2 regions of the Micromonospora sp. NPDC023966 genome follow, and region 1 is predicted to be linked to the other one. Evidence: riboswitches for the same ligand, from Rfam matches in the RefSeq annotation. Region 1 holds a riboswitch; the other holds the start of a gene.
What was found. Region 1 has a riboswitch for cyclic di-AMP ahead of AB0F68_RS21985 (hypothetical protein). Riboswitches for the same ligand answer to the same signal wherever they lie in the genome.
Positions count from the first base shown of each region.

Region 1 (4,174 bases):
TTCAGCTACACCGTGCAGGCCCGGTGCACCCGGGCGGACGCGGTGGCCCTGCTCGGCGACCTGAGCCGGCAGGGCGAGCTGCATCCGCTGATCGTCCGGGTCCGGCAACTGCCGCCCCGGCCGGGCGCGCTGGCCAGTTACGCGATCACCGACCGGCTCGCGCTCGGCCCGCTGCACTTCCCGGTCACCTACCAGGCCGACGTGCTGATCGCCAACGAGGACGAGGTGGTCACCGTGGCCCGGCAGCAGCCGGCCACCACGGTGCGCAACCACACCCGGCTGCGCGACGAGCCCGACGGGGTGGTGCGGATCGACGTGGAGATCACCCTCTCCGCCCCGGCGCCGCTGTTCGGCTACGCCTTCCGGCAGGCCCGGGCGGCCCACCTCGGGCTGGCCAGCCGGCTCGGCGCCACCCTGGAGGGGTCGGCGGCCTGACTCAGCCGGCGCGTCCGGCGGGCACCGGTCGCCGGGCCGCCGGTCGGGCCGGCCGCAGCCGCCCCCACGGCTTGTACGTGGACAGCACCGTGACGACGAGCAGCAGCGTGCTGGAGACGGTCGGCGCGACCACCAGGTCGACGCGCAGATGGGCGTCGGCCGCCCCGGCCAGCTCACCGAGGTGCCGGACCCGCGGGGTGAGCAGGAGCAGCACGAGCGTGAGCACCACCGTGGTGACGGCGAACTTCACCAGCACCCAGCGCCAGCGCAGCAGTCCCCACGGGGTGAGCAGCGCACTGGCCAGCCCGAACAGCCAGACCACCACGCTCAGCGGGGCGAACAGCCAGGTGACCAGGAGCGCGGCCGCCGGATAGACCACGTCGGGGTCGGCCCCGCGCAGCCCGGCCACGCCGAGGCTGAGCAGCACCAGGTCGGCGCCGAGCCAGCCCAGCGAGGTGACCAGGTGCAGGGTGAGCAGGGCCTTGCGTCCGGCGGGGGAGAGTCGTCTACTCATGCCCCCGATGCTCGGCCGCCGCGGGCGCCGCGTCGTGGGCCGCCCGGCGACACCCGGGGTACGCCGTGGGGCGTAGGCCGGGTGTCGCCGGGGCGGAGCGGTCAGTACACCGACAGGTGCACGTGGTTGGTGTGGTCGCTGGACGGGTCGCCGTTGCCGCCGCTGTACGCCTTCCAGCCGCTGCTGGGCAGCCAGATCTGCTTGTACCAGATCACGTAGAGCACGGCGAGCGCGTCGGCGTTGCGGATGAAGTAGGCGGCCAGGTTGTTGCCGTAGGTCTTGTCGCCGCCGGTGGCCACGCCGCCGAAGCCGTCCTTCTGCGCGGCGAAGTCGCAGGCCCGCCCCTTCGGGTGCTCGCCCGAGCCGCTGGGCCGGTGGCAGGAGACGTACCGGGTGAAGCCGGCCGCCTTGGCCTGCTGGAGCGCGTGCAGCGTACGCGGGGTGATGCAGCCGTCGGCCGGCGTCGGGTCGTTGACGCTGCACGACTCCGGCGGCCAGGAGCCGTCGGCGTTGCGCGGGGCCGGCTTGGCGTTCGCCGACGAGGTGCCCTGGACGCTGCCGCCGCCGCTGCTTGACGCCCGCTTGTTCGCCACCTCCAGGGCGCGCTCGGCCTGCTGCTTGCGCTTGGCCATCACCGCGACCTGCTTGCGCTGCTCCTGGATCTCGCCGGTGAGCGCATCCTGGGTGCGGGTGGCCTCGTCCCGGGTCTCGATCAGGTCGCGCAGGGCCCGGTCCTCGTGCGCGGCCACCTGCTCCAGCGCCGCGGCGCGGTCCATGAAGCCCTGCGGGCTGCTGCTGTCGAGCAGCGCCGCGGCCGTGCCCATCCGCCCGGCCCGGTACGCCACCCCGGCGATCTCGCCGACCTTGGCGTCCCGGACGGTCAACTCGGCGTTGACCGTCTTGAGCTGGGCGGTGAGTTGCTGCTGCCGGGTGACCGAGCGGTTCAGCGCGGTCCGCGCCTCCAGCCAGCCCTTGCTGGCCGCGTCGAGTTGGGCGCGCAGCGCCGGCGTGCCGCCCTCGTCGTCGCCGGGTGCGGCGGCGAGCAGACCGGTCGGGGGAGCCGCCGAGGCGGGGGAGACCGGCGCGGTCACGACGCCGAGGGCGAGCGTCGCGACGAGCAGGGCCGCCAACCGGGCGACCGTCCGTCGTACAGGTGCCACTGGGGGCATTCACGTGTCCTTCCGTCAACCGCCGACCGGGTTAGCTGACGGGTTCGGGACGGAAGATCCCTACCGCTGACGCGGATGCACCCCACGAACGTGGTTCCCCGGCTCGCCCTGCGGGCGATTAGGCGACGGCCACCGCAGGCGCCGGTGGGCGCCGCCCGGCGGAGGCCGCGACCGAGCCTACCGGCGCTGGCCCGGGACGGCTCCGCTGGTGGGAGCACGTGCCCCGGTCAAAACCGGCATAAGTGTACAATAGCCACTTGAATTTAAGATTGTCCTAATTACCACTCGACCGCGCCGCAGGCCCCGGGCGACGCTCCGGGTTCGATCTGCAACGTGGCGTGGTCGATCGAGAAGTCCTCGTGCAGCGCGGCCCGGGCGGCGGCCAGCACCTCGCCGACCTCGGCGCCCGGGGCCATGGTGAGGTGCGCCGAGGCCACCTCCATGCCCGAGGTGAGCGTCCAGACGTGCAGGTCGTGCACCTCGGCGACGCCGGGCACCGCGGCCAGCCGGTCGTGCACCGCGGTCACCTGGAGGTGTTCCGGGGCGGCCTGCACCAGGATGCGGACCGCGGCCCGGCCGAGCCGCCAGGTGCGGGGCAGGATGAACAGCCCGATCGCCACGGCGACCAGCGGGTCGGCCCACCACCAGTCGGTGACCGCGATGACCACGGCGGCGCCGATCACCCCGAGCGAGCCGAGCAGGTCGCCCAGCACCTCCAGGTACGCCCCGCGCAGGTTGATGCTCTCCTCCGCGCCGGGGCGCAGCAGCGCGAACGCGGCGATGTTGGCGAGCAGGCCGAGCACCGCCACGGCGAGCATCGGCCCGGCGAGCACCTCCGGCGGCTCGCCGAACCGGCGTACCGCCTCGACCAGGACGTAGACGGCCACGGCGCCGAGCAGCACCGCGTTGGCCAGCGCGGCCAGCACCTCGAGGCGGTAGAGCCCGAAGGTGCGCTGCGGGTCGGTGTCCGCGTGCCGGGTGGCGGTGATCGCGGCGAGGGCCATGCCGATGCCGAGGACGTCGGTGAACATGTGGCCGGCGTCGGAGAGCAGGGCCAGCGAGCCGGTGGCGAACGCGGCCACCGCCTCGACCACCATCAGGGCGGTGAGCAGCGCGAAGGCGCCCCAGAGTCGACCCCGGTGGCGGTGCGCGGCGTTGACCACCGCGCCGCTGTGGTCATGACCTGCGCCCACGCCCACACCCTCTCGTCCGTCGCACCGGCCGGGCTCAATCTATGCTCACATCGCTATATGTGCAAGTGAACGCCGCGGCTGGAGCCGTCGTCAGCCGACCGGGTCGAGCGTGGTCAGGCGCTGGGTGGCCCGGGAGAGCGCCACGTAGAGGGTGCGGACGCCCGACCCGGGATCGGCCCGGATCTCGCTCGGTGCGACCAGCACCACCCCGTCGTACTCCATCCCCTTGGCCTGGAGGCTGGTCACCACCTGGAGCCGGCCACCGAGGTCGCCCAGCCAGCCGGCCACCTCGTCGCGGCGTGGCACCGGCGTGATCACGCCCACCGTGCCCTCGACCTCGGCCAGCAGCGTGCGGGCCGCCGCCGCGGTGGCGGCCGGCAGTTCGACGGCGGGCACGGTCAGCTCGACCGGCGCCACGCCGGTGGAGCGGACCGCGGTGGGCAGCGCGAGATCCGGGTGGACGCGGTGGATCTCCGCGGCCGCCACCGCGAAGATCTCCGCCGAGTTGCGGTAGTTGGTGGTCAGCTCGTAGCGGTACCGGCGGCGCCGGCCCAGCGCCTGGTCCCGGGCCCGGGCGAGCTCCTGCGGGTCGCCGGTCCAGGCCGTCTGCGCCGGGTCGCCCACCACCGTCCAGGAGGCCAGCCGGCCGCGCCGGCCGATCATCCGCCACTGCATCGGCGAGACGTCCTGCGACTCGTCGACCACCACGTGGGCGTAGTCGCGGTAGTCCTCCGGACGCTCCCGGGCCGCGGCCCGGGCGGCGCGCTGCCGGTCGGCGAGCGTGCTCAACTCGCGGACGCCGCCGGCCAGCTGGAACGGGTCCCGCTTCGGCTTCGCCCGCTGCACCGGCCGGCCGAGCAGCG
Region 1 covers NZ_JBEZZJ010000017.1:91,408-95,581, forward strand. Annotated here, with positions in the region: gene AB0F68_RS21975 (SRPBCC family protein) at 1-435, shown strand, start outside; gene AB0F68_RS21980 (hypothetical protein) at 437-949, opposite strand; gene AB0F68_RS21985 (hypothetical protein) at 1,051-2,118, opposite strand; cyclic di-AMP (ydaO/yuaA leader) riboswitch at 2,123-2,253, opposite strand; gene AB0F68_RS21990 (cation diffusion facilitator family transporter) at 2,397-3,311, opposite strand; gene AB0F68_RS21995 (AAA family ATPase) at 3,402-4,174, opposite strand, start outside.

Region 2 (4,174 bases), on a different contig from region 1:
GGCCGACCGGCCGCTCGTTCTGGCCGGGCTGGTCCCGGCGACCGTCGGCTCCCGGGCCCCGCCCGCGGGCTGACGCCCCCGTGGGCCATCGGCCCGCGCCCGCCGCACCCACCGAACCTCACCCCCGCACCCGCCCGTCGGCGGCCCGGCGGCACCCTTTCCCCGGTGCGCCCCCGCCGCTCCCACGGGTCGTGCGGACACCTCTCCGCCACGTTCTCTCTGTGAGGTGCCGACCATGCCGCAGACCGTTCTTTATCACTTCCTGACCGAGGTCCCCGAGGCCGCCGCGATCTGGTCGGCCCTGCTCGTGCTCGCCCTCGGGGTGCTCGCCGTGCTGGTCGCCCGCCCGGAACGGGACGACGGGTCCGACCCGGCTCCCGACCCCGCTGCCGAGGAGGCCGCCCGCCGGGCCGATCTGCTCCGGTACGCCGACGAGGTGGCGGTGGCCGCCGCCGGCGCCGCCCAGACCGCCCGCCGGCGGCGGGAGCAGTGGCTGACCGTCCAGGACGAGGCCGAGCGGGCCTGGCGGGCGTACGACGAGGCCGAGGCGGCCGCCCGCCGATTCGCCGGCGCCGCCGCCCTGCCCGCGCCGCACACCCCGCGCACGCCGGCCGAGTACGCGGCCCGGGAGCGCTGGCTGCACCACGCCGCGATGACGGCGCACTGGCGGGGCTACCTGACCGCCCGGCAACTCGCCGACGTGCTGGCCCACCGCAACGGGTGGGACCCGCGCCGGCACCCGGCCGAGCAGGAGATCGTCCTGGCCCGGGCGGTACGCGAGGGCCGTCGGGCCGGCTGGGCGGCGGCCGCCGAGCGGGAGCGGCGGGCCTGGCGGGACGCCGAGTCGGCCGCCGAGGCGGCCCGCACCCTGGCCGCCGAGGCGTACGCGGCGACCGCCGCGCTCCGCCCCGCCCGCGCCGACGAGGCCGCGGCACCGGTGAAGGGGCGGGACGAGGCGGCGACGGTGCGGATCCCGGTCCAGGGGTCGGCCGCCGTGTCCGGCGCGCGCTGGCGCCCCGCCCGGGTCGGCTGACGCCTGGCCCGATCCGGCTCGCACCCACGGGATCTCGGCCGAATCGTTACCCGAATTCCGTGAGCCCGGTCACCCGTCCGCCGGAAACGGTCATCGAGGTCAGGCCGGCCTATTGGCCCCGCAATTCCAGGGCAGGTCGCCACCGGATGTCCGCTTTCCGCCGGACGGTGCCGCCGTAACTGCTCGTCCCATTGAGTGAAGTCAGTGACCGACTGTTCCGATATCCGTAGTGGTGCACGAGGTTTAAGCAGGTGGGAGCGCTTGGCAGGCGAGGTACCCACCGGTAGTGTCGGCGCGTCCGGAGCGGTTTTCGATCGCAAGTGGCGACGCCGCGCCGACCCGCCTAATCGTGCTTCCACGAACCGGGGACCCACAGCAACACCGGGGTGAATCCGCGGGCCACGGCCTGCGGTAGGGCGTACTTCCCGCCCGAATCCGTCAGCTAACCCGGTCGGCGGTCACGGAAGGAGTGCCATTCCCCGTGCTCACCACCCCCCGCTCGTCCCCCCGCCTCCACGGCATCCCGGTGCCGGCGCTCGCCTGACGGCGACCGACCCCGGCAACCGACCCGATCGCCCGGCCCCCGGGCGCTCCCTTTCCGCGGCAGACCCGCCCCGCCAACGCGCGTGAGTTCCTCCGCGCGTCGGGCCGGTGTGCGCCGCTCACGCACCGTGGAGGAAGAACCCGTGAAGCACCACCTGAAGCGCCAGCTGCGGCGCCTCGTGACCGAACGCCCGTACCAGATCCTCGCCGGCTCGGCCGTGGCACTCGTGCTGGCCGGCGGCACCGGCGCCGCCGTCGCCGCCACCGACGACGCCCCGGTCCGGGAGAACACCGCCGCCGTCGCCGAGCTGGGCTCCCGGCTCGGTGAGGTCGCCACCCGGGGTGAGGCCCGGGTCGCCGTCCCGTCGCCGTCCGCCTCGCCGAGCGCGTCGCCGTCGGTTGCGAAGTCCGCCGTCAAGGCGGCCAGCACCGACCCGGACACCACCCGCCCGGCCAAGCCGAAGCCGCCGTCAACCAAGGTGCTCGACTACGACTACGAGGCGCAGACCACCTACTGGAACTGCGGCCCGGCCGCGGTGCGGAACGCGCTCAGCGCGAGCGGCGTCGAGACCACTCAGGAGGCGATGGCCGGCCCCCTCGGCACCACCGAGAGCGGCACCAACTCCGCCGAGGACACCACCCGGGGCCTGAACCAGATGGTCAAGGGCAACCCGTACCGGACCCACATGTTCGGCGGCTCGGCGAGCCCGGCCGAGATGGACCAGCTCCAGGCTGACGTGGTCGAGGCGATCACCGACGGCCGGGGCGTGGTGGTCAACGTGGCCGGGGACGCCACCGACACCGACGGCGGCTGGCACTCGTTCCCGGGCGGCCACTACATCGCGGTGGTCGGCTACAAGAACGACGGCCGGACCGTGCGGATCGCCGACTCGGCGAACCCGGCGCTGCCGGCGTACTGGATTACCACGATCGACCTGGCGAACTGGGCGGCCACCCGCGGCTACTCCGCCTGATCGAACCCCTCCCGTCGGGCACCGGCTCCTCCGAGCCGGTGCCCGACGTCGTCGCGCCGGCTGTCCGCTCTCGCGCATGCTGTCCGTCCGGTGGCACACTGCGCCCTATGGGCGACGCGACGGGTACCCGCCATCTGCTGCTTCTGCACGGCATGGGCGCCACCGGTGAGGTGTGGCTGCCGTGGGCGCCGCTGCTGGAGCGCCACTGGGCGGGGCGCTGGCTCGCCCCCGACCTGGCCGGCCACGGCTGGTCGCCGCCGCTGTCCGCGTACTCCTTCGAGGAGCTGGCCCGTCGGGTGCTCGAAGGGCTCGGCCCGGTGGCCGAGCGGCTCGGCCCCCGCGACCGGCTCGTGCTGCTCGGGCACTCGCTCGGCGGGGTGGTGGCGCTGGCGCTGGCCGCCCGGTCACGGCGCCTGCCGGTCGACGCGGTGGTCGGGCTCGGCATCAAGGCCGTCTGGTCCCCGGCCGACCTGGAGAAGGCCCGCGAGCTGGCCGCCCGCCCGGTGACCTGGTTCGCCACCCGGGACGAGGCGGCCCGGCGCTACCTGCGGGTCTTCGGGCTGGCCGGGCTGTTCGCCCCCGACCATCCCGTGGTGGAGGCGGGGCTGCGCCGCGAGGACGGCCGCTGGCGGCTGGCCATGGACCCGGCCGCCTTCGCGGTGGGCGAGCCCCGGCTGCCCGCGCTGCTCGCCGCCACCGACGTCCCGGTGCTGCTGGCCCGGGGCGAGCAGGACCCGATGGTGAGCGACGCGCACCTCAAGGAGCTGGGCGTCCCGGTCGCCACCCTGCCCGGGCTGGGCCACAACGCGCACGTCGAGGACCCGGCGGCGGTGCTCGCCCTCCTCGACCCGTACCTCTGAGCGCCGGTCAGGCGGTGGGGGAGAGCGGCGAGCCTTCCCGCGGGGCCGGCGCGGTCCAGTCCGCTGCGAGCTGCCGGCGGGCGGCGTCGAGGAACACCTCAGCGTACGAATCGGCCGGGAAGTCACCCAGGTAGCGGGTCCGGGTGGCCCAGCGGGCCGCCGCCTTCGGGTCGGTGTCCAGCAGCTCGGTGAGCACCTCGTCCACGTTGGACATGTCGCGGCGCAGCACGTAGCCGGAACCGGCCAGCGGGAACCGCTCGACGAAGTGCTCCCCGTCGACGCCCATGTCGGTGACCGCGTACGGCTTGCCGGAGTAGAGCCAGTCGGAGATCACCCCGGAGACGTCCGCGACCAGCGCGTCGGCGCGGTTGACGCACTCGGTGAGGGTCAGCTCGCGCCCGGCTGCCGCGCCCCACAGGTGCGCCCGGCCGGTCTTCGCCCGGTCGGCGGCGAGCAGCTCGGTGAGGCGGGCCAGCTGCCGCGCGGAGGCCGGGTTCTGCGCCGTGTACGGGTGCGCCCGCAGGATCACCGTCGCTCCGCGGTCGAGCAGCCGGCGGATCACCGTCTCGGCCACCGGCAGCGAGCAGTAGTTGGCGTCGGCGTGGTGCCCGGTCCAGGTGGGGGTGTAGAGCACCGTCGGGTGGGCCAGGCCGGGGGTCGGCTCCCGGCGTACCTCGATGGCCTCCACCTGGGGGCGGCCGACCACGACGAACTTCTCGGCGGGGATCTCGACGCCGGCCCGGGCGTACCGCTCGATGGCGGCC
Region 2 covers NZ_JBEZZJ010000002.1:279,976-284,149, reverse strand. Annotated here, with positions in the region: gene AB0F68_RS05415 (hypothetical protein) at 1-73, shown strand, start outside; gene AB0F68_RS05410 (hypothetical protein) at 236-1,033, shown strand; cyclic di-AMP (ydaO/yuaA leader) riboswitch at 1,364-1,505, shown strand; gene AB0F68_RS05405 (C39 family peptidase) at 1,720-2,550, shown strand; gene AB0F68_RS05400 (alpha/beta fold hydrolase) at 2,658-3,410, shown strand; gene AB0F68_RS05395 (CDP-glycerol glycerophosphotransferase family protein) at 3,418-4,174, opposite strand, start outside.
Region 2: another riboswitch for cyclic di-AMP. It lies ahead of AB0F68_RS05405 (C39 family peptidase); the one in region 1 lies ahead of AB0F68_RS21985 (hypothetical protein).